One region of the Blastococcus sp. HT6-30 genome, then DNA from elsewhere that is predicted to be linked to it. Evidence: riboswitches for the same ligand, from Rfam matches in the RefSeq annotation. Region 1 holds a riboswitch; each other region holds the start of a gene.
The links. A riboswitch is a leader RNA that binds a small molecule or an ion and turns the genes downstream of it on or off. The one in region 1 is predicted to bind cyclic di-AMP.

Region 1 (7,657 bases):
CTCGGTGGGGACCGGTCTGCTGCCCGCGGTTTTCGCCGGAGTCGCGCTGGCCGACCTCGCCACCTACGTCACCACGTCGCTGCAGCTGGCGCTGGCGTTCCCCGATGCGAGCACCGGCGTCGCGGGCGCCCTGGTCAAGTTCCTCGGCGTCTTCGCCGTCACCCAGATCCCGCTCGCCCTCGGCGAGGGGCTGCTCGGCGTCCTGCTGTTCCGGGTCCTCACCGTCAACGCCCGACCCGAGCTGGAGCGGCTCGGCATCCTCCGGCCCGCTCCGCTCGCCCGCACCGAGGGCGTCGCGTGAGCCGGCGGGCGCTGGTCAACGCGCTGCTCGTCCTCGCCGTCGTCGCGCTCTTCGCCGTTCCAGTCCTCCTCGACGGCGGCACCTCCGAGTACGGCGGCACCGACGCCGCCGTCACCGAGGAGCTGGCGGCCGACGGCTACACGCCCTGGTTCGAGTCGCTGTCCAGCCCTGCCGGTGAGGTGGAGTCGGGGCTGTTCGCCCTGCAGGCCGCGCTCGGGGGCGGCGTGCTCGGCTACGTGCTCGGCCGGCTGCGCGGTCGCCGGTCGACCGCGCAGCCCGGCCCCGCGGAGGCCGACCCCCGGTGACCGGCCTGGCCGTCGACGACGCGGCCTGGGCGAGCGCCTGGCGTGGCCGCGCCCCCGGCGACAAGCTCCTGCTCTGCGCGGGCCTGGTCGGGTGCGCGCTCGTGCTCCCGCCCTGGCCCGGTGCCGTCCTGGTGGCGGCGAGCGCGGTGGCGCTGGCACTGGGCCCGGCCCGCGTCCCGCCCGGCACCTTCCTCCGGGCCGTCCGGTGGCCGCTGGCGTTCATCACCGTCGGCGCGGTGACGGCGGTGGTCACCGTGGACGGCGGCGGACTGGGCTGGGCGCCCGACGCGGCGGAGCGGGCGGGACAGCTCGCCGGGCGGGCCGTCGCCGGCAGCGCCGCCGTGCTGCTGCTGGCCACCACCACCCCCATGTCCGACCTGCTGCCGCTGCTGCACCGGCTGCGCGTGCCGGCCGCCGTGGTGGAGATCGCCTCGGTCACCTACCGGCTGCTGTTCGTGCTGCTCGACAGCCTCGGCACCGTGCGGGAGGCCCAGGCCGCCCGGATGGGCTGGTCGACGCCGCGCCGCTCGTACCGCTCGGCCGGGATGCTCGCCGCCGCCGTCCTGACCCGGTCGTGGGACCGCGCCCGGCGCATGCAGGAGGGGCTGGCCGGCCGCGGCATGGAGACGGGCCTGCGGGTGCTGCCCGATGCCCGGCCGTCGTCGCGCCCCTTCCTGGTGCTGGCGGTGGCGCTCCCGGCCGCCGTCGTCGCGCTGACCCTGGTGCTGCGGTGAGCCACCGGACCCTCGCCGCCGCGGGCCTGGTCGCCGGTTACCCCGGCGCGGCCCCGGTGCTCGACGGCGCGGCGGTCCGCGTGCCGCCGGGGCTGCGGCTGGCGCTGCTCGGCGCCAACGGTTCGGGCAAGACCACGCTGCTGCGCTGCCTGTCCGGGGCGCTGCGGCCCGCCGCCGGCACGGTCACCGTCGACGGCGAGCCGCTCGCGCACACCCGCCGCGGCCTGCGCGCCCACCGCCAGGTGGTCCAGCTCGTGCTGCAGGACCCGGACGACCAGCTGTTCAGCGCCTCGGTCGGCCAGGACGTCTCCTTCGGCCCGCTCAACCTCGGCCTGGCCGAGGACGCCGTCCGGGCCCGCGTGGCGGAGGCGCTGGAGCTGCTGGGCGTGGCACCCCTGGCATCGCGGCCGACGCACCAGCTCTCCTACGGCGAACGCAAGCGGGTGGCGATCGCCGGTGCCGTCGCCATGCGCCCGTGCGTGCTGCTCCTCGACGAGCCGACCGCCGGGCTCGACCCGACCGCGGTGGCCGACACCCTCGCGGCGCTCGCCCGCCTGCAGGAGCACGACTCCACGGTGGTGATGAGCACCCACGACGTCGACCTGGCGCTGCGCTGGGCCGACGAGGTCGCGGTCGTGGTCGACCGGACCGTGGTCCAGGGCGCCCCCGGCACGGTCCTCGGCGACGGCGGCCTGCTCGCCCGGGCCCGGCTGTCCCGCCCGTGGGCCCTGGAGGTCGGCGCCCGGTTGCGCGACCTCGGGCTGCTCCCCGACGGTCCGCTCCCCCGCGACGCCGCGGGGCTGCTGGCCGCGCTCCCCGACCGTCCGGGGGTGCCCATGTGACGACCGTGGGGATCGGGCTGTCGTCGGGGGTGAGCGCCGCCGAGGTGCTGGCCGCGGTGGACGCCGTCCTGCCCCCGGTCGCCGGCCCGGTGCGGCTGGCCACCCTCGACACGCGGTCGACCGAGCCGGGGCTGGTCGCGGCCGCCGCACGGCGCGGCTGGCCGGTGACCGGCCACCCGGCGGCGGACCTGGCCGCCGTGCTGGTGCCCACGCCGTCGCCCGCCGTCGCGGCCCGCGTCGGCACCCCCTCCGTGGCCGAGGCGGCGGCCCTGCTCGGCGGGGGTGAACTCGTCGTCGGCAAGACCGTCCACGGCCGGGTGACGGTCGCCGTCGCCCGGCTGCCCGACGCCGCCGGGACCGCCGTCGACGCCGAGGACCGAGGAGGTCCCGTGACCCCCGACCCGGCCGGCGAGCTGCTGCACCCGGTGGGGCTCCGGCTCGCCGGCCGGCCCGTGGTCGTGGTGGGCGGCGGCGCGACGGCGCACCGCGGGGTCGCCGGCCTGCGGGCCGCCGGCGCAGTGGTCACCGTGGTCGGCCCCGAGGTCACCCCCGCGCTGGAGTCGCTGGCGACGACCGGCGGGATTGCCTGGGAGCGCCGGCCCTACGGCGCCGGCGACCTCGCCGGTGCCTGGTTCGCGCTGGCGGCGAGCGGGGACCCCGCGGTGGACGCGGCGGTGGCCGCGGAGGCGGAGCAGGCCCGCATCTTCTGCACCCGGGCCGACGACCCGGCGCTGTCCAGCGCCGCACTCCCGGTCGCGGGCCGGGCGGGCGACCTGGTGGTCGCGGTCCACCGCGCCGCGGATCCCCGGCGGGCGGCCGGTGTGCGGAACGCCGTGCTGGCCGGCCTCGGCGACGGGACGCTGGCTCTCCGGTCGCCCGACGCCGGAGCCGCCCCCGGACGCGTGGTCCTCGTCGGTGGCGGCCCGGGGGATCCGGGGCTGATCACGGTGCGCGGCCGGCAGGCGCTCGCCGAGGCCGACGTCGTGCTGGTCGACCACCTGGCACCCCGGTCGCTGCTCACGTGCCTGGCGCCCGGCGCCGAGGTGATCGACGCCGCCAAGCTCCCGCGGGGCCGGTTCATGGCGCAGGAGCGGATCAACGACCTGCTGGTGGGCCACGCGCGCGCCGGCCGGCGGGTGGTCCGGTTGAAGGGCGGCGACCCGTTCGTCTTCGGCCGCGGCATGGAGGAGCTGGCGGCCTGTACCGCCGCCGGGGTGCCGGTGGAGGTGGTGCCGGGCGTCACCAGCGCCGTCGCCGTTCCTGCCCTGGGCGGCATCCCGGTCACCCATCGCGGCCTGACCCACGAGTTCGTCGTCGTCTCCGGCCATCTGCCCCCGGGCCATCCGCAGTCGCTGGTCGACTGGGCGGCCCTCGGCCGGCTGCGCGGCACGCTCGTCGTGCTCATGGGCGTGGAGACCGCCCCCGCGATCGCCGCGGCACTGGTCGAGCACGGCCGGGCGCCGGACACCCCGGTCGCCGTCGTGGCCGACGGCTCCACCGCCACCCAGCGGAGCGTGCGCACCACCCTCGCCGGCCTGCCGCAGGTCCTCGCCGACGGTGGCATCCGGCCACCTGCGGTCTGGGTCGTCGGCGAGGTCGTGAGCCTTGCCACCGTTTCCGAGGGCGCTCCGGCGGTGCGCCGTGACCGTGCGTGAACGCGTCGGCAGCGGAGGAGGAAAGGCCCGACGAACTCGTCACCCGACGTGGTGACGGCGCCGGTCGCCCCCTAGCGTGGGCCCGTCCGGACGGACCCGTCCGTCGCCCGACCGGTGACAGCCGCCCGGACGCCGCCGAACCACCCGCCGGCACCGCCGGCACCCGGACCGGGGACCCATCGCACTCCCGGGGTGAAGCGACCGACCGACCCGGAAGGGCCGCCGGACGCCGGGCGTCTTCCCGCCCGAACCCGTCAGCTAACCCGGTAGGCGGCCGTGGAAGAAAGGAAAACCCGCCGAACATGGCGAGTTCGCTCAACCCTGCCCACCGCCGGATCACCGGCCGTCGGGCCCTGGTGGCCCTCGTGGCCGCCGGCGGTGTCGCCCTCACGCCGCTCCCCGCGTTCGCCGACCCCGAGCGGCCGACGACGTCGCAGCAGGCCGCGCAGCTGATCGCGAGCCGGGCGCACGACCTGGAAGTGCTCACCGAGCGGTACAACGAGACCCGCGAGCAGCTCAAGGCGACCCAGCAGGCCGCCGACCTGGCCGCCGAGGAGCTCACCGCCGCGCAGGCCGCCCTGGAGCGCGCCCGCGACCGGGTCCGCACCGTGGCCCGCAGCGCCTACACCGGCGACGGGCTCGGCGTCCTCGAGGCCATGCTGACCAGCGGCTCCGCCGGCGACCTGGTCGACCGGGTGGGCCTGCTCGACGCCATCGCCGCGCACAACAACGGCGTGCTGAGCGAGGCCCGTCAGGCCGGGGAGGACGCCGACCGGGCCCGGGCCTCGGCCGAGCAGGCAGCGGAGGACGCGCGGTCCCAGGTCGACCGGGTCACCGCCGAGCGGGCCCGGCTGGACCAGCAGATCGCGGAGTACCAGGCGCAGTACGAGCGGCTCACCGAGGAGGAGAAGCGCGCCTCCCGGGCCGCCGCGGAGCGGCACGCCGCCGAGCAGGAGGTGGCGGCTGCCCAGGAGGCGGCGGCTGCCGAGGAGGCTCCGGCCGAGCAGGCCCCGGCCCCTGCGGCGCCGCGCGCCTCGGCGCCGGTCGCCGCTGCCCCGGCTCCGGCGGCCCCGCCTGCTCCGGCTCCGGCTGCTCCGGCTCCGGCTGCTCCGGCTCCGGCTGCCCCAGCTCCGGCTGCCCCAGCTCCGGCCGCCCTGCCGGCTCCGGCCCCCGCACCCCCGCCGGCGCCGGTCGCGGGCGGGAGCGCCGCGGCCCGGACCGCGGTCGACACCGCCCTGGCCCAGGTGGGCGACCCCTACGTGTGGGCCGCCGCCGGGCCGAACGCCTTCGACTGCTCCGGGCTGGTGCAGTACGCCTACGCCGCGGCCGGCATCTCGGTGCCGCACTCGAGCCGGATGCAGTCGACCATGGGCACCCCGGTGTCCCGGTCGGCCCTGCAGCCGGGTGACCTGCTGTTCTTCTACAGCCCGGTCAGCCACGTCGGCATCTACGTCGGCAACGGGCAGATGGTGCACGCCTCGACCTCGGGCGTGCCGGTCAAGGTCGCGTCGATCGACTCGATGGGCAGCTTCAACAGCGCCCGGCGGATCGCCGGCTGATCTCGGGGCGCGCGGGGCGGCGGTCCGCCCCGCGCCCCCGCCTGCCCGGAGGCCCGGGCGGGCGGCGTGGGACGATCGCGTTCCGTGCGGGTCGGGACGCGGGGCGAGCTCCCCCGCGAGGTCAGGGTCCTGGCGGTCATCGCCTTCGTCGTGGCGTTGGGGTTCGGCATCGTCGCGCCGGCGATCCCGCTGTTCGCCCGCTCCTTCGGCGTCGGCACCACCGCCGTCGGGCTGGCGGTGAGCGCCTTCGCGTTCTTCCGCTTCGTCTCCGCGTTCAGCGGCGGCACGCTGGTCGAGCGCTTCGGCGAGCGGCTGGTGCTGGCCACCGGCCTGGCCATCGTCGCCGTGACCACCGGTGCGGCGGGGCTGGCGGGGTCCTTTCCGCTGTTCCTCGCCCTGCGGGCGGCCGGTGGCATCGGCAGCGCCATGTTCACCGTGGCCGCCCTCTCGCTGCTGCTGCGCGTCGCACCCCCGTCGCACCGAGGGCGGGCGGCCGCCACCTGGCAGGGCGGCTTCATCCTGGGCGGCATCGCCGGGCCCGCGGCCGGCGGGCTGCTGGCCGAGCTCTCCCCCCGGCTGCCCTTCTTCCTCTACGCCGGGTTCCTGCTCGTGGCCGGCGGCGTCGGTGTGCTGATGCTCCGCTCGGCCGCGCCCGCCCCGGACCCCGAGGCCGCGGACGTCGCCTCGCCCGACCTCGGCGCCGGGCCGATGCCCCTGGGCACCGCGCTGCGCTCCCGGGTGTACCTCGCCGCGCTGGTGGCGAACTTCGGCGTCGGCTGGGTGCTCTTCGGCGTCCGCAACTCGCTGGTGCCGCTGTACGTGACCGAGGAGCTCGGCCGGACGGTCGCCTGGGCGGGCGCCGGCCTGCTGGCCGGCTCGGTCGCCCAGGCGCTGGGGCTGCTGCGGTCCGGCCGGCTGGTGGACGGCTGGGGACGGCGTCCCTCCCTGGTGGTCGGCGCCGCGCTGGGCACCGCCGCCATGGCGATCCTCGTCCTGCCGCCGGTCATCTGGGCGTTCCTGCTGTCCATGGCCGTCTTCGGGCTGGCGGCCTCCCTGCTGGCCAGCGCGCCGGCCGCGCTCGTCGGCGACATGAGCGCCGGGCGGGGCGGCCGGGTCGTGGCGGTGTTCCAGATGTCGGCCGACCTCGGGGCCATCGCCGGCCCGCTGGTCGCCGGCTGGCTGACCGACGTCGCGTCCTTCCAGGTGGCGTTCGCCGTGAGCACCGCCGTCCTCGCGGCCGGTCTCGTGGGCGGTCTGGTCATGCCGCGCGAGGCGCCCCGGCCCGCGGCGGTCGGGGCGCCCACCCCCTGACCCCCGTCAGCTGCTCCGGTACAACCGGGTGGTCAGCGGCAGGAACACCGCGGCCAGGCCGGCGGCCACCGCCAGCGAGACGCCGATCGCGCCGCCGTCCGGTGTGCCGTCCATCAGCGAGCGGCACGCCGTCGCGAGGATCGAGATCGGGTTGACGGCGACGAACGCCTGCAGCGGCCCGGGCAGCGTGGCGGGGTCGACGAACACGTTGGACAGGAACGTCAGCGGGAAGATGCCCATGAAGCCGGCGTTCATCACCGCGTTCGGGCTCCGGAGCAGCAGGCCGAGCACCGAGAACGCCCACGACAGCCCGAAGGAGAGGACCAGCACGAGGGCCAGTGCCGCCACGGCACCGGCCACCCCCGCGTCCGGGCGGTAGCCCAGGAGCACACCGACGACGATGATCACGGTGCCGGCGACGACGTACCGGACGCTGTCCCCGAGCAGCGAGCCCAGCAGTCCAGCACCCCGTGGATCGTCCCGGCCGGGACGACGAGGTCCAGCCCGCCGACGGCCGTCGTCCCCCCGTAGGTCTTGACCAGTGCGGTCGCCTCGACCGCCAGGGGTGCGTGCAGCTCCATGGGGACCTCGCCGGGTGTCGCCTCGTCGGGTTCTTCCCCCTGTTCGACGGACTCTCCTCGGCGGACTCATCGGAGGCCAACGACTTCTCCGCGGCCGGGCACCGTGCCGGCCGGAGCGGCGAGAAAGATCCGCCACCTCTGTGTGGCGGCGGCCGGGCCGGGGAAGGGGCAGGCGGAGTGCGCGGACGTGGTCGCCGGCCAGAGCTGACGTCGGGCGCTCGCCCAGCCGGACCGACCACGCCGCGAGGAGGCACGCATGGACATCGCCGCGATGCGGGCCAGCTTCGCGAAGGCCGCCGCGACGGGCGACGAGGCGCCGCTGTACTTCTACTCGCACCTGTTCCTGAGCCACCCCGAGACCCGGGCGAT
Region 2 (7,657 bases), 340 kb from region 1:
TGCGCCCGGCTACCAGGTCGAGCACGGGATCTCGCTGACCTTCCTGCTGGCGGGTCGGTACGCCCGCCCGCTCCAGGACCTCCTGCACGGCGTCTGGCTCGGGCACCCCCTGCACCCCTTCCTCGTCACCGTGCCGATCGGGTCCTGGAGCGCCGCCGCCCTGCTCGACGGCCTCGACGCCACCGGCCGCGGCGGTCCGGGCGCCGGGCAGGCGGCGCGCACCGTCGTCGGCCTCGGGATCGCGGGTGCGGTGGGCGCCGCCGCGAGCGGGATGACCGACTGGCAGCACGCCCACGACGAGGCCCGCCGGGTCGGCCTCGTGCACGCGGCCCTCAACAGCACCGCGCTCGCCCTCTACGCGTGGTCGTTCGCCGACCGGGGCCGCGGCCGCACGGTGCGGGCGCGGGTGACGGCCGCCGCCGGCTACGCCGTCGTCCTCACCAGCGGTTACCTGGGCGGCGTCCTGTCCTACCGCCACCGGCTCGGCGTCGACCACTCCGCGGCCGGCCGGTCGCCCCGCACCTTCACCCCGGTCGCGCGCCTGGCCGACCTCCCCGACGGCGAGCCGTTCGGCGCCGACGTCGACGGCGTTCCGGTGGTGCTCGTCCGCACCGACGGCGCGGTCCGGGCGGTCAGCGGGCGCTGCCCGCACATGGGCGGTCCGATGGGGGAGGGCTGGCTGCACCGCGACGAGCTGGTCTGCCCGTGGCACGGGTCGCGCTTCGACCTCGACACCGGGGAGCCGGCGCAGGGGCCGGCCACGGCCCCGCTGCCCTGCTACGACACCCGCATCAGCGACGGCGCGGTGGAGGTGCGGCGGCGGGCCCGGTGGCGCAGCCCGACGGCGATCACCACGGAGGAGGAGGCGTCCCGATGAAGGCCGACGAGGTGCTGATCGCACACCACGACGTGCTGCGCGGGCTGCTCCGCGAGCTGGCGGAGACCACCGAGGCGCAGGCCGACCGGCGGGAGGAGCTCCGGAACCGGTTCCTCCGCGAGATCGAGATCCACGCCCAGATCGAGGACGAGCTGTTCTACCCCGCCGTACCCGACGTCTCCCCGCTGCTGGCGCTCGCGCACGCCGAGCACCGGCAGATCGACGACCAGGTCGCGACCGTCATGCGCACGGACGTCACCGATCCGGAGTTCGCCGGCGAGGTGCGCATGCTGGAGAAGACGGTGCGCCATCACACGATGGAGGAGGAGCAGCGGATGTTCCCCCAGTCGCACGCCCTGGGAGAGGAGCGCCTCGAGGAGCTCGGCGATCAGTTGCGCGCACGGCAGCAGGAGCTGGCCCGGTCGGGCGGGATGCGGCTGATCGTGCGGCTCAAGCGGGCCACCCTCCGCTCCGTGTGACGGCCGCCCTCAGAGATAGCCGCCGGGTTCCGCCGCCCGCGCCTCGGTCGGGTGCACGCGCTCCTCGCGCCGGGCGTACAGCTCCGCCAGCGTCATCGGGCGCTCGGGAGCGGGAGCGCCGTCGCCCAGCCACGCCTGCGCCTCGTCCGGCGACAGCAGCTCGAACTCCACCTGGCTCAGGCACCGGCCGGGGCGGGTGATCGCCGGGTGCAGGCGGCCGACGTCCTCGTTGGTGGTCAGCAGGACCAGCACCCGGAGTCCGTGGCCGAGGATGCCGTCGCAGAGGTTCAGCAGCCGGCCCAGCGATGCGCCGGCCCGCACCTTGGCGTCCGAGCGCAGGTACTCGTCGCAGTCCTCCGCCACCACCAGCCGCCACCGGCCGTCGTCGTCCTCGTCCTCGTCGACCCCCGCCACCTGCAGCAGGTACTGCGGCTCGGCGAAGAGCCGCTCGGGGTCCATCACGTAGTGCACCCGGCACCAGTCCGACCACTCCCGGCCGAGGGCCCGCACGGCCGTCGTCTTCCCCGTTCCGGGGACGCCGTGCCACAGCACCAGGCGCCCGGCCCGCCCCGACATGTCGGTGGCCGTCATGAGGGCTGCCAGCGACCGCCGCGTCCGCTCCGGGTAGTTGACCGCAGCCTCGGCCCAGCTGGGTGCGGTCACCCGGCGCGAGGACTCCAGCCCGCCGTTCGAGCCGCCCGACCAGAAAGCCATCTGCACCTCGCCCTCCGGTGCGGCCGTGACCTGCTCGGCGCCGGTGACGACCTGCGCCACCAGCGCCTCGACGGCGGCCAGGTCGGCACCGACGACGTCGACCGTCGTCATCCGGTTCGCCACCTCCAGCCGCGCCAGCAGCCCCGGCAGGGCGGCGACGACCGTGCGGGAGCTGCCGTCCTTGCGGTCCAGGCGCAGCACCGCGCCGTCGGGGAGCAGCGGCAGCGGGTCCGCCACGGCGCCGGTCACCTCGCCGCTCCGCTGGTAGGGCATGCCGCCGTCCCACTGCGCCTGCACCAGCATTCCGCTGGCGAAGTCGAACCGGTCCAGCCACAGGCCCGGCCGCAGGAACCCGTGCGGAGGAGGGGACTGGAGGTGGTCGGTCACGGCTCTCCCTGCACAGGCGGTCGTCGGGCACGGACGGTAACCCGGAGGGGTGTCAGGACGCCCGGACGGCGATGCCCCCGGCCGCGGGAGCAGCCGGGGGCATCGACGCGGAGCGCGTCCCGATCAGGCGACCCGGCGGGCGGTGTTGTAGCCCCACATCGAGTCGACCGGCACGACCGCGACCGGCTGGCCGAAGGTCGAGGAGTGCACCATCAGCCCGTCGCCGATGTACATGCCGACGTGGCCCACCGGGTCGTAGAAGAAGATCAGGTCACCGGGCTGCAGGGCGGCGCGGCTCACGGGAACGCCCGCGGTCGACTGCGCCCGCGAGGTCCGCGGGATCTCGACGCCGGCGGCCTGGTAGGCCGACCAGGTCAGGCCGGAGCAGTCGTAGCCGCCGGGGCCCGTGCCGCCCCAGACGTAGGGCTTGCCCACCTGGGCGAGCGCGGTGTCGACCGCGACCTGGGCGGCATGGTCCGGCGCCGCCACCGGGGCGGAGGCGAGGGCCACCGGAGTCGCCGCGACCGGAGCGGGAGCGGGAGCGGGAGCTGAGGCCGAGGCGGTCAGCGGGGTGAGGGCGATCCCCGCGCCGGTGACGAGAGCGAGCGCCGCCCCGCGGAGGGAGCGGCGGGTGGTCGAGGACGTGCGGGTGGTCGTCATGGACGACGGGTTCTCCTGTTCTCCGACAACCGCCTACCGGGTTAGCTGACGGGTTCGGGCGGGGAACTCGCCCGGCGCTCCCGGTCGTGGCCGGTCGCGCTTCACCCCAGTGCTGCGGTGGGTCCCCGGTCCGGGCGGCGGTGCGATCCGACGTCCGGTTCGGCGGTGTCCGCGCGGGTGTCACCGGGTGTGGTGACGACGGGGCCCCGGGCGGACCGCGACGACGCTAGGTCGGTCACGGAAAGGTCACAAAGCGGCCGGACGCGGCTCTCCGGGCCCTCCCGTGGCGGGCCATCCGGCCCCGCCGGGAGCGCGACTCGCCGAGCGGACCTCCGCCGATCCCGACGGCGGTCGCGACTCGTGTCCATCCGACAGCACGGAGAGCGATCGCGCGCTTACTTTTCGATGGTCAGCATGCCCCGACTGGCCGTCCACGATCGCGTGCGCAGCGTCCCGGGCGGGGCGGTGACCGGCGCCACAGCGCGTCGGAGGTCCGTGCGAGCATCGCCGGGTGGCCCGCCTGCTGATCGCCAACCGTGGTGAGATCGCCGTCCGGATCGCCCGTGCGGCGGCGGCCGAGGGGATGACGTCGGTCGCCGTCGCGCCCGCCGACGAACCCGACGCCGCGCACCTCACCGCGGCCGACGAGGCGCACCTCCTCCCCGGCAGCGGCCCGGCCGCGCACCTCGACGCCGCGGCGGTCGTCCGGGCCGCGCGCGCCACCGGCTGCGACCTCATCCACCCCGGCTACGGCTTCCTGTCCGAGGACCCGGCGCTGCCGCGGGCCTGCGAGGACGGCGGCGGACCGCTGACCGTCGTCGGCCCGGGCGCCGCGGTGCTGGAGGTCCTCGGCGACAAGGTGCGCGCCCGGGCGGCCGCCACGGCCGCCGGCGCTCCCGTTCCGCGCGGCACCGCCGACGCCGTCACGGCGGAGCAGGTGGCCGAGCTGGTGGCGGCCAGCGGCGCGGTGATGCTGAAGGCGCGGTTCGGCGGCGGCGGACGGGCCACCCGCGTCCTCCGCCGGGGCGACGACGTCGCCGCCGCCGTCGCCTCGGTCTCCGGCGAGGCCCGGGTCGCCTTCGGCAGCGACGCGCTCCTGGCCGAGGAGCTGGTCGAGGACGCCCGGCACGTCGAGGTGCAGGTGCTCGGGGACGCCGTCGCCGACGTCGTCGTCCTGGGCGACCGCGACTGCTCCCTGCAGCGCCGCCGGCAGAAGGTCGTCGAGATCGCGCCCGCGCCGAACCTGCCGGGTGCGGTCCGGAGGCGGCTGCACGACGCCGCGGCGGCGCTCGCCCGGCAGGTCGGCCTCCGGGGGCTGGCCACCGTCGAGTTCCTCGTGCCGGCCGGCGACCCCGAGCGGTTCGTCTTCCTCGAGTGCAACCCACGGCTGCAGGTCGAGCACCCGGTCACCGACGAGACCCTCGGCCTGGACCTCGTGCGGCTGCAGCTGCGCGTCGCCGCCGGCGCCACGCTCGCCGACCTCGGGCTGGCCGACGGCCCGCCCCGCGCCGTCGGGTGCGCCGTCCAGGCCCGGGTCAACGCCGAGACGCTCACCGCCGACGGCGTCGTCGTCCCCTCCGCGGGCGCGATCGCGTCGCTGGCCCTGCCCGGTGGCCCCGGCGTGCGCGTCGACACCGCGGCCCGGCCGGGCACCGAGGTCAGCCCCCGCTACGACTCCCTGCTCGCCAAGGTGGTGGTGCACGAGCGGCAGGGCGGTCTCCCCGAGGCGCTGGCGCACCTGCACCGGGCGCTGGCCGAGGTCGACGTCCGCGGCGTCGCCACGAACACCGGCGTCCTCCGGGCCCTGCTGGCGCATCCGGAGATCACCGAGGCGACCACCACCTTCGTCGACGACCACCTCGCCGACCTCGCGCCGGCCGTCGCGGCGGAAGCCGGGGAGACCGGCGACGGGCTCCGGGCGCCCGTGCCCGGCACCGTCGTCGCGATCGAGGCCGGGCCGGGCACGACCGTCGAGCCCGGAGGAGCGGTCGTCGTCCTCGAGGCGATGAAGATGGAACACGTCGTCGCGCCGCCGGCCGGTGGCACCGTCCGGCGGATCGCGGTGCGGATCGGCGAGACCGTCCGCCAGGGTGAGCTGCTCGCCGAGGTCGAGCACGCCGCGTCCGGCGGGGACGCGCAGCGCGAGGAGATGGACCTCGACGCCGACCGCCCCGACCTCGCCGAGGTCCGCCGCCGCCACGAGGCCGGCCTCGACGCGCACCGGGCGGAGGCCGTGGCCAAGCGGCACGCCCAGGGCCGGCGCACCGCGCGGGAGAACCTCGCCGACCTCGTCGACCCGGGCAGCTTTCTCGAGTACGGACCGCTGGTCTTCGCCGCCCAGGAGCGCCGCCGCAGCCGGGCGGAGCTGCAGGAGCGCACCCCCGCCGACGGCGTCGTCGGCGGGCTGGCCGACGTCAACGGCGACCTGGTGGGCCGGGAGAGAAGTGCGGCGGTCGTCGTCTCGTACGACTACACCGTGCTCGCCGGCACCCAGGGCATGCGCGGGCACCTCAAGAAGGACCGGCTGTTCGAGCTCGCCGAGAAGCGCCGGCTGCCCGTCGTGCTCTTCGCCGAGGGCGGGGGAGGGCGGCCCGGCGACGTCGACTCCACGCACGTCTCCGCGCTCGACACGATGGCCTTCACCCTGTTCGGCAAGCTCTCGGGGCTGGTGCCGACCGTGGGCATCGCCAGCGGCCGCTGCTTCGCCGGCAACGCGGCGCTGCTCGGCACCTGCGACGTCGTCATCGCCACCGAGGACGCGAACATCGGCATGGGCGGCCCGGCGATGATCGAGGGCGGTGGGCTCGGCGTCGTCACGCCGGAGGAGATCGGCCCGATCGACGTCCAGCACGCCAACGGGGTGGTCGACGTCCGGGTCGCCGACGACGCCGCCGCCGTCGCCGCGGCGCGGCAGTACCTCTCCTACTTCCAGGGGCCGGTCGCCGACTGGACCGCGCCCGACCAGCGTGCCCTCCGCCACCTGGTGCCGGAGAACCGCAAGCGGGTCTACGACATGCACGCCGTGCTGCACGCGCTGGCCGACGAGTCCTCGGTGCTCGAGCTCCGCGACGGCTGGGGCGCCGGCATGATCACCGCGCTCGCGCGGGTGGAGGGCGCGCCGCTCGGCGTCGTCGCCAACGTCCCCACCCACCTCGGCGGGGCCATCGACTCCGACGCCGCCGACAAGGCCGCCCGGTTCCTGCAGCTGTGCGACGCCCACGGCCTGCCGGTCGTGTTCCTCTGCGACACCCCGGGGTTCATGGTCGGCCCGGAGTCGGAGAAGACGGCCACCGTCCGGCACTTCTCCCGGCTGTTCGTCATCGGCGCGAACCTCTCGGTGCCCATCGGCACGGTGGTGGTCCGCAAGGCCTACGGCCTCGGCGCGCAGGCCATGGCCGGGGGGAGCCTCAAGGTGCCGCGGTTCGCCGTAGGCTGGCCGACCAGCGAGTTCGGTCCGATGGGCCTGGAGGGCGCGGTGCGTCTGGGCATGCGCCGGGAGCTGGCCGCCATCGAGGACGACGCCGCGCGGACCGCCGCCTTCGACGCCGCCGTCGCCGCCGCCTACGAGAACGGCCGGGGCCTCAACGTCGCCGCCCACTGGGAGATCGACGACGTCATCGATCCCGCCGACACCCGCCGGTGGATCACCACCCTGACCCGCGAGGCGGCGGTCACGCCGCGCCCGCCCGGCCGCGTCCGGCCGCACGTGGACACCTGGTGAGTCGCGCGACGAGGTGAGAAGGGCGGCGCCGTGGTTGGCGCGGCGCCCGGCGGGGCACGGAGGAACCTGATCAGGAGCCGGCTCGAGTCGGCGACGACGAGGAGGCGAACATGGGAATGATGCGCAAGCTCATCGCGTCCGGTGTGGCGGCGAAGGTCTTCCAGGAGGCCAAGAAGCCGGAGAACCAGGCGAAGATCAAGAAGTTCATCTCGGACTTCCAGAACAAGGGCGGTGGCGGCGGCGCAGGCAAGGGCCGCGGCGCCGTCCGCTGACCCCGCCGGCAGCGTGCAGAACCGGGGAGCGGCCCCCGCGCAGGAGGCATCCGCCTCCCGGGCGGGGGCCGCTCCCCGGCCGTCGGGAGCCGAGCCCGCGGGGGCGCCGGTGAGGACGCGCGAGGAACACTGGCAGGAGCGGCTGGCGCTCCCGGTCCTGATCGCGGCGCTGGCCTCCATCCCGGCGATGTTCCTGACCGTCGCCGAGGGCACGCTGGGCACCGCCGGGCACGTCATCGACGTCGTCAGCGGGCTGGTGCTGGTCGCCGAGACGGTCATCCTGCTGGTCGTCGCCGAGAACAAGCGCGCCTGGCTGCGTGGGCACCTGGGGCTGGTCGCCCTGACCGTCGCGGTGGTCGTCGCCGTCGTCTTCGCGCTGGGCCCCGTGCAGATCCTGCGGCTGGTGCGCACCGTCGGCGCGCTGCGCATCCTGCGCGCCGGGCGCATCGTCAAGGCTGCCCGCAGCGTCAGCGACCGCATGGGCTTCACCGGCCGGCTCGCCCACGTGGCCGCCGCCGGCGCCGGGGTCCTGGTCGCCGTCTTCGTC
Region 3 (7,657 bases), 740 kb from region 1:
GGCCGCGCTGCTGGAGGCGCTGGACGGCCCGGACGGGCTCACCGTGCTCGCCGCGCGGTTCGCCGCCCGGGCGGTGGTCCTGCAGGGCGCGGCCGCCGCCTACGAGGCCGCGGACCGCGCACTGGCCGAGCTGGCCGACGCCCTGGAGTGGGCCGCCGGGTTCCTCTGGCCGGTTGCGGCAGGGGCACTGGTCCTCGGCGGCGCCGGCCGGGTCGCAACCAACCCCTTCGGGGTCGCGGCCGACATCGCCGCCGTGCTCGACGACCCCGAGCGCTGGTTGACCGAGCACCCCGGGCTGGTCGATGACGTCATGGGCGCCCTGCCCGGTCTCGGCAGCAGCATGAGCCTGCTGACCGTCGGGCTGACCGGGCCGTGGCTCGGCGGGGCAGACGTCCGGGTGGCGGCTCGGCGGCTCGGCCGGCTGTGGCCGGACGGGAGCCCGGTGGTCACGCCGTTGCCCGGCGACGACTCGGGACCCGCGGTCGTCGCACCGCGGGGCGTGGACGACCTGCTCGGGGCGCTCGAGGTCCGCGCGCTGCGCTCCGGCCCCGAGCACGACACGATCGCCGTCCGGGTGGTCACCTCCGCCAACGGCAGCACCGCCTACGTCGTCGACATCCCCGGCACCGCCGACTGGAAGGCGCCGCTCGGGCCGGTCAACCCGCAGACCCACGACCTGGGCACCAACGTTCGGGTGCTCGGCGGCGACGCCACCACCCGTCAGCAGGCGATCGCCGAGGCGCTCCGGCGAGCGGGGGCAGGCCCCGCCGACCCGGTGATGCTCGTCGGGCACAGCCAGGGCGGCATGGTCGCCGTCCAGGCGGCCGCCGACGCCGGCACGCCGGACTTCGACTTCGACGTGCGCAGCGTGGTCACCACCGGCTCACCCATCGCGCGGGCGGAGGTGCCGTCGTCGGTGCAGGTGCTGGCGCTGGAGAACGCGCACGACGTCGTTCCGCAGCTGGACAGCCGGGACAACGACGACAGCCCGAACGTCACCACGGTCACCTTCGACGGCCAGTACGGCAGCATCGCGGACAACCACGGCATCGGGACGGCGTACCGGCCGGCCGCCCGCGCCATCGACGCCAGCGACGACCCGTCGCTGGTCGCCTTCCGGGCCGGCGCCGCGCCCTTCCTGGTCGGGCCCGGGGACGAGGCGACGGTGGTCGCGCACGTCTACGAGATCGGCAGGAGATGACCCGGCGCCCCGACCCGACCGACGGCCTGCCGCCTCACGGGCGGCGCGGCCGTGCTGGTGCTGGCGGGCTGCGGGCCCTCCGGGGATCCGGCGGTGCCCATCGAGACGATCGGCATCGGGATCGGGCAGCAGCTCGTCGCCCGTGACGACGTGGTCGAGCCGGCCAGGGGGGTGCGGTCGCGGTCGACCTGCTCGACGGGGCCCAGCGCGCGCCGCTGGGGGGAAGGGGGACCCCGGCCGCAGTAGTGCTCCGCCGGCGCCTTGGGCCCCTCGTCCTGGACGGTTCGGCAACTGCGCAGCCTGTGTGCACCAGGGCGTCGGGGCGCGGTCGGCGCGTCGACGGCTCGTCCTCGTCGCCGTGGCGCCGGGCACGATTCGGGCATCGATGGCGGTGGATCGTCCCGACGAGGCGGAGATCACGGTTCCTGCTGTGTTTGAGGTCGAGGCGGAGCCTCATCCGGCGAGGCAGGGGGCTGCGCCGACGCGTCCGCCGTCGTGCCACCTCCAGGGCGTGCGGGCGGAAGCGGTGCCACCAAGAGGCGTGAAAGCGCAGGTCACGACCGGTGGGGCGGGTGGGGCTCGAACCCACGACCCAGGGATTATGAGTCCCATGCTCTGACCGGCTGAGCTACCGCCCCGGCGCTGACAGCCTGCCAGATCGAGGCGACGCACCGCTCGGACCCGCCCGTGTCAGGAGGTGCGTCTCGTTACCGGGCTGTGACATCTGGCCGATCCGCTTGTACTGTCTGCCGCGGTCCACCTGACCTCGCTCCCGAACCCGGGGGCTCGGGCGGACCCCGCCGAACCGTGCGGCCGGATGGCCGGATGGACCGGGGACCCATGTTCTCTGGGGTGAATCCCGCCTGCGCCTCCACGGGCAGGTGGGTAGGGCCACGTTCCGGCCCGAACCCGTCAGCTGACCTGGTAGGCGGACCGAGGAACGGAGACCGTCGCCTTGGCGACCTCGCACGACCAGCACCACCCCACCGTGCCGACCCGCGGGGGCCTCCGCCGCATCGGTCGGGCCGCCACCGCACTGACCGCTCTGCTGGCCCTCTCCCTGCTGGGGACGACGGCTGCGACGGCCGCACCCGGCGACGCGAAGAGCGAGCACGACCGCGTCGCCCAGGAGGTCGCCTCCATCGAGCAGCGGGTCAAGGACGCCGAGGCCCGGCTGGAGCAGATGACGCTCCGCGCCGAGGAGGCCAGCGGCGCCGTGCTGCAGGCGGAGGCCGAGCTGGCGACCGCCCAGCAGCACGCCGACGCCATCGCGGCCGAGCTCGCCGCCGTCCGCGCGGCCGTGGCGCGCACCCAGGGGGACGTCGCGGCACTCGGCCGGGAGGCCTACATGGGCCAGGACGAGACGTTCAGCGAGATGGAGATGGTGCTGCACGCCGAGGGCCCCGGAGAGCTGCTCCAGCAGGCCGCCACCCTCGAGCTCCTCGGCGAGGACCGGGCCGAGGTGCTCGAGGAGCTCCGGGTGGCCGAGGCGCGGGAGGCCCGGCTGGACGAGGAGGCGCGCGCCGCCGTCGCCCAGCGGGATGCGGCCGCGCGCACCGCCCAGGAGGCCCAGGTGGCCGTCGATGCCCTCCTCGCCGAGGCGCAGGCCGAGTTCGACGCGCTCAGCGCGGAGAAGGCGGCGCTGGACGAGCAGCTGCGCGAGGCGGAGATCCGGATGCTGAGCATGCAGGGCACCGCCGATCCGGCGGGCACCTGGAACCAGCTGCAGGCCGCCGAGCAGGCCGTCGGCGCGGTCACCGCGACCGGCGGTGGCACCGGTCTCACCCAGGGCCGGGTCACGTCCTGCTACGGCGCCCGCTGGGGCACCATGCACCTCGGCGTGGACATCGCGGCGTCGATCGGCACCCCGATCTTCACGCCGGAGCCGGGCGTCGTCCTGCAGGCGGGGCCGGCCAGCGGGTTCGGTCTCGCGGTCGCCATCCAGCACCACGACGGCGTGATCACCGTCTACGGCCACATCAACCAGTTCTTCGTGACTCCGGGCCAGGTCGTGGAGGGCGGTCAGCAGATCGCCGAGGTCGGCAACCGCGGCCAGTCCACCGGGCCGCACCTGCACTTCGAGGTGCACCGCGGGGGCCTCTACGCCGACCGGACCAACCCGGTGCCGTGGCTGGCCCAGCGCGGCATCTCCCTCGGCGGCAGCTGCGGCTGATCCGGCTCGTCCGCATCGGCCGCACGGCGTCGTCGTCCAGGATGGTGCCGTGCGGACGACGGCGGGGGAGGGCACCTGGCTGCGCGCCGGGCTGCTCGTCGCGCTGCTGCTCGCGGGGGTGGTCGTGGCCCTCGTCGTCGACCTCCCCGGCCGGACCACGGTGCGCGGCTGGATCGAGCACGGGGACGCGCGCACCTGGGTGCTGCTGATCGCCGGCCAGGCGGCGGTGCTGCTGGCGCCGGTGCCGCGTTCGCTGGTCGCCGCGCTGGCCGGAGCCGTCCTCGGCTTTGGCCTCGGGGTGGCCGTGGTGCTCACCGGCTCGCTGCTGGCGGCCCTGGTCGCCTTCGCACTCGCGCGCGGGCTGGGCCGGCCGGCCGCCGAGCGGCTGGCGGGCCCGCGGGTGAGGAGCGCCGACCGGCTGTTCACCGACCGGGGCTTCGTCGCCGTGCTGGCGGGCCGGCTGATCCCGATGATGCCGTTCGTCGTGGTCAACTACGCCGCCGGCCTCAGCGGCGTCCGGCCGCGGACCTACGTGGCCGCCACCGCGGTCGGGCTGGTGCCCGGCACGGTGGTCCAGGTGGGCGTCGGCGCCTCGGCGGGTGCCGTTGCCGCGTGGGTGGGCACGCCGTCGGCCCTGCCGGTCGTCGCTGTCGTGGTCGTGCTGGTCCTCGGCGTCGCCGCCGCCTGGCACCGGTGGCGGCGACGCCGGGCGGAGCCAGGAGCGGATCTAGCCGCGCCCGAACAACCGGCCCAGCAGCCCCCCGGCGCCGCCCACGGTGCGCGCCGCGAGCTGCAGGATCGGCCCGCCGGGGATGCCCGGCACCTTCTGGACGATGGGCGCGAGCTGCAGCAGCCCGCCGACGTCGTGCACCTTGAGCGCGCGGCGGGCCACAGCCGGAACCGGGTTGACCCGGCCGGAGGCGGCATCGAGAAGCAGGTCGGCCGCGGCCTCGACGGCCGGCCCGTCGACGACGCCGGCCGGCAGGCGGCGCACCTGCCAGCCGCCTCCGTGCGCGGTGAACCCCCAGCCCCCGTCCGGCGTGACGAGGCTGACGCGCCCGAAGATGCCGGTCGAGGCGGCCAGCGCGCCGGTGACGTCGGTCAGCGCCGCCAGGCCGGACTGCAGGACGGCCGCCGACGGCGGCTCGGCCCCGCACGAGACGAGATCCAGTCCGTGGACGGCGAGCTCGTAGGCCTGGCCGAGCACGACGCTCAGCAGCGGTAGCCGGCCCACGACGGAGACCGCCGGTGCGGCGTCGAGCTCCACGGGCTCGTCGGCCAGGTAGCGCGCGGTCGCTTCGCGGTTGCGGCGCAGCGCGGCCAGCACCTCCTCGCGGGAGGCGTCGCGGTGCGCGGCCGTGACCCGGGCGTTCACCGCGTCGGGGTCCGGTGGCGTTCCCGGCCCACCGGCCCGCGCAGAGGTGATGAGGTCGTGCAGCGCGGCGTGGTCCTCCCAGCAGCCCAGGTGCACGCAGATCTCGTGCGCCCGCCAACCGGGCAGGCGCGACGGGCGGTCGAGGTCGATCGACGCGGCCTGCGCCAGGAAGGCGTCCCACGCGCCGAGCACCATGCCGGCGACCTCGTCACGATCGGCCTCGGCCATCCCCTGGTGTCCGCCCACGTCAGGCCCTTACCCGGGGCTCCGCCGTGCCAGGCATGGGAACGGCGGCGCCGTCCCGCTCGGGAACGGGCCCAGCCGCCACCACCCCGGCCTGCTCGGTCCTGGGTCCTGCAGCGGACGCACGCCTCGTGGCTCGACGACCACAACTAGTAATCACCGCCAGACGGTGCTCGCGCCTGCAACCCCGGCGCCACATGACTCTCCGTGAACGGATCTCGGAGTCCTAGCCCGGTGGCGTCTCCGCTCCTCGCGCCGGACCGTCGGCCGAGGGTGGGAGCCTGTGAATAGCCTGGAGTGGCTGGACGTCGCCCGGTGGGCGTGGTAGTGGCGGGCTGACCAGCGACAAGGCGCCGACGCCGGAATCACCGACCACTTTCGCCCCATCAGTCGCACCCGGGCTGGCGCGATGGGGTCACCATCGTGCAAACTTGTTCCGGGAGCCCTGCTCCGCCACTGCCGATAACGGCGCGTCACCGAATCGATGGGTCCGTAGGGGAAGACGAGACCGATCGAGTCGATGGAGGTGCCCCGTGCAGCGACGGTCAACCCAGGGTGTCGTCTTCGTGCACGCGTGCCCGAAGGCGCTCTGCCAGCACGTCGAGTGGGCGCTGGAACGCGTCGTCGGCGCGCCGGTCTCCCTGTCGTGGGCTGAGCAGCCCGCAGCGCACGGTTCCTACCGTGCTGAAGTGGCGTGGACAGGTTCGCCCGGTACCGGGGCCAAGCTCGTCGCTGCGCTGCGCGCGTGGCCGATGCTGCGCTTCGAGGTCACCGAGGAGGCCAGCCACGGCAACGATGGCGAGCGCATGTCCTACGTCCCCGGGCACGGGGTCTTCCGGGCTCCGACCAGCGCCAACGGCGACCTCATCGTCACCGAGCAGCAGCTGCGCCACCTGGCCGCCACCGCGACGTCGATCGAGGCGTTCCGCCACGGTGTCGACCAGCTGCTGGGCGCGGCCTGGGACGCCGATCTCGAGGTCTACCGGCACGCCGGCGACGGCAGCCCGGTGACCTGGCTCCACCAGGTCGTCTGAGAGGGACCCCCGCCGCTCGCACGGGCGCGGCGGGGTCGTCGGGTAACAACTCCGCTACGACACTCCCGGCCTGACCGGGACGGCGTCGTAGCCTGGGGCCGGTCGTCCGGGCGCCGTCGGGGAAGCGGCGCCCGGACGACCCACCACGTCTCCGCGGCTCGAACGCGGAGGCAGGGCCGCTGACGCGGGCACCCCGGCGCCCCGCGGCGGAGATCAGAGCGGGATGTTCCCGTGGGCCCCGCGACCGAGCGGCGCGGCCGCGAGCGCCTCGATCAGCCGCCTGCGCGTCTGCGCCGGCTCCACCACCTCGTCGACGACCCCGATCTGCAGCGCCCGGTTCACCCCGCCGGCGATGCGCTCGTGCTCCTCGGCGAGCTGAGCGTGCAGCTCCTCGCGCTCGCCCGGCGGGACCGCGGCCAGCTTCTTGCGGTGCAGGATGCCGACGGCCGCCTTCGCGCCCATGACGGCGACCTCGGCGCCCGGCCAGGCGAAGACCGCGGTGGCGCCCAGCGACCGGGAGTTCATCGCGATGTAGGCCCCGCCGTAGGACTTCCGGGTCACCAGCGTCACCCGCGGGACGACGGCCTCGGCGAAGGCGTGCAGCAGCTTCGCCCCGCGGCGCACGACGCCGTCCCACTCCTGGCCCACGCCGGGCAGGTAGCCGGGGACGTCGACCAGCACCACCAGCGGGACGCCGAAGGCGTCACACATCCGGACGAACCGGGCCGCCTTCTCGGCCGACGCGGAGTCCAGGCAGCCGCCCAGGCGCAGCGGGTTGTTGGCGATCACGCCGACCGTGCGCCCGGCCAGCCGGCCGAGGGCGGTGACGACGTTGGGCGCGAACCGTGGGTGCAGTTCCAGGCCCGGCCCGTCCAGGACCGACGACACCAGGGGCTTCACGTCGTAGGCCCGGTTGGTCTGCTCGGGCAGCAGCGCCCCGAGGTCGGCGGCCGCTTCGCCCCCGGCGGACCCGAAGGTGCCCTGGGCGGCGAGCAGGTCGACGGCGAGGCGGGCGGTCTCCAGCGCGGCCGGCTCGGAGTCGGTGACGACGTGCACGACCCCGCTGCGCCGGCCGTGGGTGTCCGGGCCGCCGAGGCTCTCCATGTCCACGTTCTCGCCGGTGACCGAACGCACCACCTCGGGGCCCGTGACGAACACCCGGCCGGCGGGCCCCATGATCACCAGGTCGGTGAGGGCCGGTCCGTACGCCGCGCCACCGGCGGCGGGGCCGAGCACCACCGAGATCTGCGGGATGCGCCCGGAGGCCCGCACCATGGCCGCGAACACCTCGCCGACGGCGTGCAGCGCGGTCACCCCCTCGGCCAGCCGGGCCCCGCCGGAGTGCCAGATGCCGATCACGGGAACCCGCTCGCGCAGCGCAGCGTCGATCGCGTCGACGATGTGCCGGCAGCCGTCGACCCCCATCGCGCCCCCCATCACGGTGGCGTCGGTGCAGAAGGCGATGGCCGGGCTGCCGGACACCGTGCCGCGGGCCGCCAGCGCCCCGGAGGTGTCCCGGGCGCCGAGCTGCTGCATCGACCCGTCGTCGAAGAAGCGTCGCAGCCGGTCCTCGGGGTCGCGCGGGTCGGGGCTGGTCACGGCGGGCGCCGCCTGGACTGTCGTCACGGGTA
Region 4 (7,657 bases), 710 kb from region 1:
GCGCGGTGGTGTGCGCGCTGGTGCTCACCGTCGACCTGCGCGCGGTGATCGGGTTCTCGTCGTTCGGCGTGCTGCTGTACTACGTCGTCGCCAACGTCGCCGCCTTCACCCAGGCGGCCGGCCACCGGCGCTGGCCGCGGGCGGTGCAGGTGGCCGGTGTCGTCGGGTGCCTGGCGCTGGCGGCGACCCTGCCGTGGCCGTCGGTGCTGGCCGGAACGGGCACGCTGGCCGCCGGAGTGCTGTACCGGGCGGTCCGGCTGCGGAGCTCAGGGCCCGGCTCCGCGGCGCACGACCGCGCGTAACGGCCGCGGGTAGGTCAGACTCCGGACGTGACCGTGGACGAGCACTCCTCCAGCCACCGCACCGCGGCCATCTGGTCCTACCAGGGGCACGGCGTCCACGCCGCTCCGGGCGTGCACGAGTATGCGGTCGAACTGGTGCAACAGGCACTGCCCGAGGGCGGCCGGATCCTCGAGGTCGGTGCCGGCTGCGGAGCACTGGCGTGCCGGATGCGCGAGGCCGGGTTCGACGTCGTGCCCACCGACCTCGACCCGCCGCACGACTGGATCCACCGGCTGGACCTCGACGACCCGGTGTGGACGGAGGAGACCCGCGGCCCCTTCGACATGGTGGTGTGCGTCGAGACGCTCGAGCACGTCGAGAACCCGCGGAAGGTGCTCCGCTCGATCCGGTCGCTGCTCCGGCCCGGCGACCGGCTGCTCGTCAGCACGCCGAACGTCACCCATCCGCACTCCCGGCTGAAGATGTTCCTCCGGGGGGCGCCGTTCATCTTCGGGCCGAAGCACTACCACCAGCCAGGCCACATCTCGATCCTCCCCGACTGGATGCTCGTCGAGCACGTCCGGCTGGCCGGCTTCACCGACGTCACCGTGACCACCGGCGGCAGCACCTGGTACGAGGGCCCCCGGCGCCTGGCCCACCGCGTGGAGACGGCGCTGCTGGCGGCCATCGGCCTGCGGCACCGGGCCGACTCGGGCGAGGGCATCTGCACGTTCGTCACCGCCGTCGCCGTCTGACGGACCGGCATGCGGGGCCGGGCGCCCGCGCCCGACCCGGCGGCCACCGGCACGGCGAGCGTCTCCTGCCGAGGGCGGCAGGAGACGCTCGCCGGTGGTCAGCCGGCGGTCCGGAAGGCCACGTGCGGATGGTCCATGTGGTTGGCGGTGGGCGATCCCCGGTCCGCCATGCCCTGCCACGCCCAACCGGTCCACGAGGCGGCGATCCGCTGCTGCCAGATCACGTAGTCGACGCCGAACCGCGCGGCGTTGTCGATGACGTACTGGGCGATCGCGTCACCGGCGGCCCGGTCGTCGTAGACCATGAAGTCCGCGGCACGGTCCTGCGTCGGGCTGTGGCCGGGCCGGGTGAGGACCGTCGGGATGCCGAACCGCTCGGCGACCTCCTGGACGGCGGGTCGCACGTGGGGGGCCCACACGTCGTACGCGGCAGGAGCCGCAGCCGGCCGCTCCGCCCGGCTGGCCCGCGGCACCGGCGCGTTCACGACGGCGGCCGGGCCGCCCCCGCCGCTGAGGGCGAGACGCTGACCGACCCGCAGGACGTTCGCGTTCGGACCGATCACCTGCAGGTTGAGGGCGTGCAGCTGCTGCCAGGTGATGCCGTGGCGGGCGGCGATCCTGCCCAGCGTGTCGCCTGCCTGCACGGTGTACGAGCTCGCAGCCGTGCTCGGCGCGGCCTCCACCGGTGCGGAGCCGCCGATGGACAGCGCCTGCCCGACGCGCAGGACGTTCGGGTTCGCGCCGATGGTGGCGCGGTTGACGTCGTAGACGGTCTGCCACGAGGTGCCGTGGGCGGCCGCCAGGGAGCTCAGCGTGTCACCGGGCTGCACCGTGTGCTCACCGGTGTGGGCCGCGGCGGAAGCCAGGCCGGTGAAGGAGAGGGCCGATGCTGCCGCGAGCACTGCCGCGGGGCGTGCCACGACGGCCACGGCCGACGTGCGGGCGGCACGGTGCCGCCCCTGGGAGCGATTGCGCATGGGGATGTGAGCCTCTCGCCGCCTGCGGGGTTAGCTGTCGGGTTCGGGCGAGAGCTGCCCGGCCGTGGACCACGGCTTCACCCCAGGGCCTGACGGCCCGGTCCTGCGAGAGTGGGTCCCCCGCGCCTGCCCGTCGTCTCGATGTGGCCGGGTGGCGGGGGCAGGTTCGGCGGTACGCCATCCGGTTCCGCCGATCGGCGGACAGGGGCACGGTAGGCAGAGCGGGAGGGGCGGCAGGAGTCCGTGCCCGGCTTTTCCCGGGACCCACCGTGCCGTCGGACGCAGGGTGACCGGACGTGCGCGCAGAGCGGAACAACTGCGGCCGGAACGCGCCGCAGCCCTCGTCGGTGCAGGCTCAGGCGGTCCCGACCCTGGCCGGGGCAGACGACGCCCGGCAGCCGGTGGTCCAACCCCGGGTGACCGGCACCCGGCCAGCGCTCGACGCCGGCGGCGAACCGGTCGGCGGACGTTCCGCCGGCCTCCCGGACTGCCGATGAGACAGGCATGCGCACCAGCCACGCCGCCACCGCGATCGCTGCCTTCACCGCCGGCCTGACCGCCGCGGCGGCCCTGCGCCGTCGTGCCGGCCAACGCGAGAACGCGATCACTGCCGCCGCCCCGGGCATTCCCCCGGCCGCCCGGGCGCCGGGGCACGACGCCGTCGTGCTGCCCTTCGCCCGCCCGGTCCTGGCCGGGCCGGTACCCACGCAGCCGCGGTCGCCGGCTCGCTGCGGAGAGAGCGGCGGCCGGACCAAGGCCGGTGCGCCGTGCGGGGCCCGGACCACCACCGGCGGGCGCTGCCACCACCACCCGATCGCCGCCTGAGGCCCGCGGTGGCGTCCCAGCTGGTCGGTGCGGGGCAGGATGGCGCCATGGACATCCTGAGCAGCCGCGTCCTGCTGCGACCGTCCGATCCGCAGCGGTCGCAGTCGTTCTACCGCGACGTCCTGGGCCTGGCGGTCCATCGCGAGTTCGGACCCTCGGAACATCCGGGGGTCGTCTTCTTCCTGGGCAACGGGCTGCTGGAGGTCTCCGGTCGGTCGTCGGACAGCCCGAAGGGGCTCGCGCTGTGGCTGCAGGTCCGCGACGTCGCCGCCGAACACCGCCGTCTCACGTCGGCCGGCGTGACGGTCACGCAGCCGCCCCGGCTCGAGCCATGGGGGCTGATCGAGATGTGGATCGAGGATCCGGACGGCGTCCGGATCGTCGTGGTGGAGGTCCCCGACGACCATCCCCTGCGCCGCGACCAGCGCTGAGCCGACGCCGACGACGCGGGGGGCGGGGCGACGGACGAGTCGGCCTGTACGCCGGGTTCTGTCCACGGGCGCCTTGCGGCCTCCCGATGGGCGGTCATCCATCTAGGCCTGCCGTTGCCGGCAGGCTCCAGCGGTCTACCCGCAGGCTCGGACGGGCCGCCCTCGAACGCCTGCGCGGAACGGCGGCGGACCGCCGAACCTTCTTGACCTAGCTCCGGGTGGGGTTTACCGAGCCACACCGGTCACCCGGTGTGCGGTGGTCTCTTACACCGCCGTTTCACCCTTACCAGCGGCGAGCCGCTGGCGGTCTGTTCTCTGTGGCACTGTCCCGCGGGTCACCCCGGGTCGCCGTTAACGACCACCCTGCCCTGTGGAGCCCGGACGTTCCTCGGCGACGGGGTCTCCCCCGCCGACGCGACCGCCCAGCCGACTCGTCCGTCGTGCCGGCCAGTCTAGTGCCGCGTCCGGGGCGAGGAACACGCCCACGGGCATCACCGGTCGCGGACGCCCCCGGCCGACTCGCCGCCGGTGCCGGCGGTGGTCATCCCCAGTAGAGCGTGAAGCCCACCCGGCGGCCGCCGTCCTCGGTGAGGGTCGCCATGTCGATCTGCTGCCGGGCCTGCTCCTCGACCGGCTCGTCGGACAGCGCCTCGAGGTACCGGCGGTGCTCGGTGAGCGAGGCGACGGCGGCCTCCGCTCCCCCGCTGACGTCCATCGCGTGCGGTGGCTCGCCGCCCATGTGCTGCACCGCGACGTACTGCACGCCGGCCCACGGCTCCTCGGCGAGGTCCGGGAAGATCCACTCGTTGGCCGCATCGGCGACCGCGTCGAGCACCGACCGGGTGAGCGCCCGGTGGTCCGGGGAGTTCAAGGCGACAGGGCTGACGCCGGGCGGCGTCCAGGCGTCCCCGCCGTGCAGGGTCACCACCAGTTCCGGGCGGTGCCGCCGGATGCCCCCGGCGAGCTCCCGGCGCAGCTCCGGGCCGGCCACCAGCACGCCGTCACGCTGATCGAGGAACTCGACCTCGGTGACGCCGACGACCGCGGCCGACGCCCGCTCCTCGGCCTCCCGCAGCCGGCCCGCCTCGGCCGGCGGCATCCCGGCGATCCCGGCCTCGCCGCGGGTGGCCAGCAGGTAGTGCACCTCCTTGCCGGCCGCCGTCCACACGGCGACGGCGGCGGCGAGGCCGTACTCGATGTCGTCGGGGTGGGCGGCGACGACCAGGGCGCGCTGCCAGTCGTCGGGCATCGGGGCGCTCGGCATGCTCGCAGTGTGCCCGGCCCCGGCGCGGCGGTCACCCTCGCGGCACGGCAGCCGCCCTCGGTCATGCCCGGCCGCGGGCGACCCGCAGCGCAGCCCGCACCATGGGCACCTGCAGGGGCAGCCGCACCCCCGAGACCGCGAGCGGAACTGCCGCCCGCGGAACGATCCGGAACGTGTGCAGGTGGGCCGGCACGAAGGCCAGCAGCAGGCCGGCGGCGGCCCAGCCGCCCGCGCGCCGGGTGGCCGGCGCGGCGAGCAGCGCCGCGGTGCCGATCTCGGCGACGCCGGAGGCGAGTACCCATGCGCGGGCGTCGCCGAGCTCCGGGGGCACCAGCCACTGGTAGGTGCGCGGCCGCACCAGGTGGAGCACCCAGGATCCACCCAGCAGCGCTCCCAGCCACGTCACGCTCGGCGGCTTCCGCACGGGCCCACCGTAGGGTTCCCCGTCGTGTCCGCCGTCGACCTGCTCATCGCCGCCGGTGTCGCCTTCGTCGCTGGCGTCGTCAACTCCATCGCCGGCGGCGGTTCCCTGATCCTCTTCCCCACCCTGGTGGCGCTGGGGCTCGGCACGGTGGCGGCCAACGTCACCAACTCCCTGGCCCAGTGGCCCGGCTACCTCGGCGGCGTCGCCGGCTTCCGGCGCGAGTACGCCGGGCAGCGCCGCCGGCTGGTCCGCTTCTCGGCGGTCGCCGTCGCCGGCGGGCTGGTGGGCAGCGTCCTGCTGCTGACCACGCCCTCGGAGGCCTTCGACGTCGTGGTTCCCGTGCTGGTCCTGATGGCCAGCCTGCTGCTCGCCGTCCAGCCCCTGGTCACCCGACGCCTGGCCGGTCAGGCCGCCGGCGAGCCCGGCCGCGACCCCGCCTGGCTGTATCCGGCGCTGTTCCTCGCCACCGCTTACGGCGGCTACTTCGGCGGCGCGCTCGGCGTGATCCTCGTCGGCGTGCTGGGCATCGGGCTGCACCGGCTGAAGCTGGCCAACGCGCTGAAGTCCGCGCTCGCGGCGGTCACCGCCACGGTGACGCTGGTGGTGTTTGGCGTCTTCGGGCCGGTCGCCTGGGCCGTCGTCGCCGTCGCCGCGCCGGCCAGCCTCGTCGGCGGCTTCCTCGGCGCCCGGATCGCCAGCCGCATCCCGGTGGCTCCCCTGCGGGTGCTCATCGTGACCTTCGGCGTGGCCGTCTCGATCTACCTGTTCGCCCGGGTCTGACCCGCCGACAAGGGTGCCGGCCCGCGGTCACGTGACGGCGCCGACCGTCGGCCGAGGACGGCCGGACCGCTCAGCGCAGGTGCGCGGTGTCGTTCACCAGCCGCACCGAGGCCCCGCCCTCGGACGTCCAGGCGACCGTGCACAGCGACGCCGCCTCGAGGAACACCCGGTGGACGACGTCGTCGCCGACCCCGAGCCCGGCCGCGAGCAACAGCTTGATCGGCGTGACGTGGCTGACCACCAGCACGGTCCTCCCTGCGTGCCGGGTGAGGATGCGCCGGCGGGCACCGGCCAGCCGGACGCTCACGTCGGTGATCGACTCACCCCCCGGCGCGGCCACCGTCACGTCGGACATGAAGCGGCGCACGGCCAGCGGGTGCCGGGCGCGGGCCTCGTCGAGGGTGAGCCCCTCCAGGTCGCCGAAATCCAGCTCCCGGAGGTCGTCGTCGAACTCGACGGGCAGTCCGAGCCGGGCGGCCACGATCTCGGCGGTCTCCCGCGTGCGGGCCAGCGGCGAGGCGACGACGACCTCGATGCCCAGGTGCGCGGCACGCTCCCCCGCCGCCTCGGCCTCGGCCCGGCCGGTGCGGGACAGCGGCAGCTCGTTGCGCCCGCTGAACCGGCGCTCGGGCGTGTGCTCGGTCTGCCCGTGGCGCAGCAGGTGCGTGACGGTGGTGACGACGGGAGCGGGCTCGGGCACCGGCTGGACGTCGTCCTCGGCGGCCGAGGGTTCGGCGGCGGCGTCGCGGTGCACCGGCCGGCCGTCCATCGCGCTGTTGGCCAGCGCGTCGGCCGCACCGTTCTGCGCCCGCGGCACCCACGTGTACCGGACGCTGCCCAGCTTCCGGGCGATCTGCTGGGCCTGCAGCGCGAGCTGCTGCATGTCGGGGTGCTTGATCTTCCAGCGGCCCGACATCTGCTCGACGACGAGCTTGGAGTCCATCCGCACCTCGACCTGGGCGGAGGCGTCGATGTCGAGCGCCGCCTGCAGCCCGGCGACCAGCCCGCCGTACTCGGCGACGTTGTTGGTGGCCCGCCCGACCGACGCGGCGCGCTCGGCCAGCACCCGCCCGGTCTGCGCATCCCGCACCAGCGCGCCGTAGCCGGCCGGCCCGGGGTTGCCCCGCGACCCGCCGTCGGCCTCGACGATGAACCGACGGCTCACCGTGCTCCCCGCCCGACTCCGGACTCGATCCGATCCTCGCTCGCCGTCCCCCGCAGGCGGGAGGTGCCTCCAGCCAGTGGCGATGCTCCCTCGCCCGTCGTCCTCACAGTCCGGACTCGGCGGTGCGCACCAGGATCCGGCCGCAGTTCTCGCACCGGACGACCTCGTGCGGGTCGGCGTTGCGCACCGCGGCGAGGTCCCGGCCGTTCAGCTCGATCCGGCACCCCTGGCACTGCCGGGCCTTGAGCATCGCCGCACCGGTGGTGCCGGTCTGCGCGCGGATCCGGTCGTAGAGGCCCAGCAGCGGCGCCGAGATGCCCCCGGCGACGGCCGCCCGTGCGGCCTCGTGCCGCGCCGTGCTGTCGGCGATGTCGGCCAGCGCGTCCTCGCGCAGCTGCTCGGCCCGCTCGAGCGCGGCGCGCGCCTCCTCCACACCCGCCCGCGCCTCCCGGAGGGCGGCCTCAGCGGTCTCCAGGCTCTCCATCAGCTCGAGCTCCTGGTCCTCCAGGTCCGACTGACGGCGCGCCAGTGACTGCAGCTCGTGTTGCAGATCGGTCATCTGCTTCGCCGCGACGCTGCCCGAGTCGAGCAGCTTCTGGTCCTTGGCCGCGCGGGCCCGGACGGTCTCCACGTCCGCCTCGAGCCGCTTCACCTCGCGCTGCAGGTCCCGCGCTGCGGTCTCGGCCCGGACCGCGTCATCGGCCAGCGCCCGTTCCGCCTGGGCGGCGGACTCCACGGCGACGGCCTCCGGAAG

Region 2: linked by a shared signal. The riboswitch ahead of ABC795_RS11645 (NlpC/P60 family protein) and the one ahead of ABC795_RS09985 (NlpC/P60 family protein) in region 1 are both predicted to bind cyclic di-AMP.
Region 3: linked by a shared signal. The riboswitch ahead of ABC795_RS06400 (peptidoglycan DD-metalloendopeptidase family protein) and the one ahead of ABC795_RS09985 (NlpC/P60 family protein) in region 1 are both predicted to bind cyclic di-AMP.
Region 4: linked by a shared signal. The riboswitch ahead of ABC795_RS06565 (LysM domain-containing protein) and the one ahead of ABC795_RS09985 (NlpC/P60 family protein) in region 1 are both predicted to bind cyclic di-AMP.

What each region holds. Positions count from the first base shown of each region.
Region 1 is NZ_CP155792.1:2,066,099-2,073,755, forward strand. It holds gene ABC795_RS09960 (energy-coupling factor ABC transporter permease) at 1-301, shown strand, start outside; gene ABC795_RS09965 (energy-coupling factor ABC transporter substrate-binding protein) at 298-606, shown strand; gene cbiQ (cobalt ECF transporter T component CbiQ) at 603-1,340, shown strand; gene ABC795_RS09975 (ATP-binding cassette domain-containing protein) at 1,337-2,182, shown strand; gene cobA (uroporphyrinogen-III C-methyltransferase) at 2,179-3,837, shown strand; cyclic di-AMP (ydaO/yuaA leader) riboswitch at 3,973-4,125, shown strand; gene ABC795_RS09985 (NlpC/P60 family protein) at 4,140-5,396, shown strand; gene ABC795_RS09990 (MFS transporter) at 5,481-6,707, shown strand; gene ABC795_RS09995 (ABC transporter permease) at 6,714-7,115, opposite strand; gene ABC795_RS10000 (hypothetical protein) at 7,112-7,288, opposite strand; gene ABC795_RS10005 (globin domain-containing protein) at 7,545-7,657, shown strand, end outside.
Region 2 is NZ_CP155792.1:2,409,377-2,417,033, reverse strand. It holds gene ABC795_RS11660 (Rieske 2Fe-2S domain-containing protein) at 1-877, shown strand, start outside; gene ABC795_RS11655 (hemerythrin domain-containing protein) at 874-1,356, shown strand; gene ABC795_RS11650 (DUF5925 domain-containing protein) at 1,366-2,457, opposite strand; gene ABC795_RS11645 (NlpC/P60 family protein) at 2,581-3,117, opposite strand; cyclic di-AMP (ydaO/yuaA leader) riboswitch at 3,133-3,292, opposite strand; gene ABC795_RS11640 (carboxyl transferase domain-containing protein) at 3,629-6,838, shown strand; gene ABC795_RS11635 (hypothetical protein) at 6,949-7,110, shown strand; gene ABC795_RS11630 (hypothetical protein) at 7,220-7,657, shown strand, end outside.
Region 3 is NZ_CP155792.1:1,322,535-1,330,191, forward strand. It holds gene ABC795_RS06390 (alpha/beta hydrolase) at 1-1,201, shown strand, start outside; tRNA gene ABC795_RS06395 (tRNA-Ile) at 1,766-1,839, opposite strand; cyclic di-AMP (ydaO/yuaA leader) riboswitch at 1,990-2,146, shown strand; gene ABC795_RS06400 (peptidoglycan DD-metalloendopeptidase family protein) at 2,157-3,374, shown strand; gene ABC795_RS06405 (maleylpyruvate isomerase N-terminal domain-containing protein) at 4,102-4,995, opposite strand; gene ABC795_RS06410 (DUF3145 domain-containing protein) at 5,526-6,026, shown strand; gene ABC795_RS06415 (carboxyl transferase domain-containing protein) at 6,240-7,652, opposite strand.
Region 4 is NZ_CP155792.1:1,353,686-1,361,342, reverse strand. It holds gene ABC795_RS06575 (APC family permease) at 1-302, shown strand, start outside; gene ABC795_RS06570 (methyltransferase domain-containing protein) at 330-1,037, shown strand; gene ABC795_RS06565 (LysM domain-containing protein) at 1,136-2,014, opposite strand; cyclic di-AMP (ydaO/yuaA leader) riboswitch at 2,039-2,138, opposite strand; gene ABC795_RS06560 (hypothetical protein) at 2,519-2,839, shown strand; gene ABC795_RS06555 (VOC family protein) at 2,887-3,270, shown strand; RNA gene rnpB (RNase P RNA component class A) at 3,302-3,704, opposite strand; gene ABC795_RS06545 (PIG-L family deacetylase) at 3,812-4,534, opposite strand; gene ABC795_RS06540 (hypothetical protein) at 4,596-4,958, opposite strand; gene ABC795_RS06535 (sulfite exporter TauE/SafE family protein) at 4,983-5,738, shown strand; gene ABC795_RS06530 (bifunctional RNase H/acid phosphatase) at 5,809-6,903, opposite strand; gene ABC795_RS06525 (C4-type zinc ribbon domain-containing protein) at 7,007-7,657, opposite strand, start outside.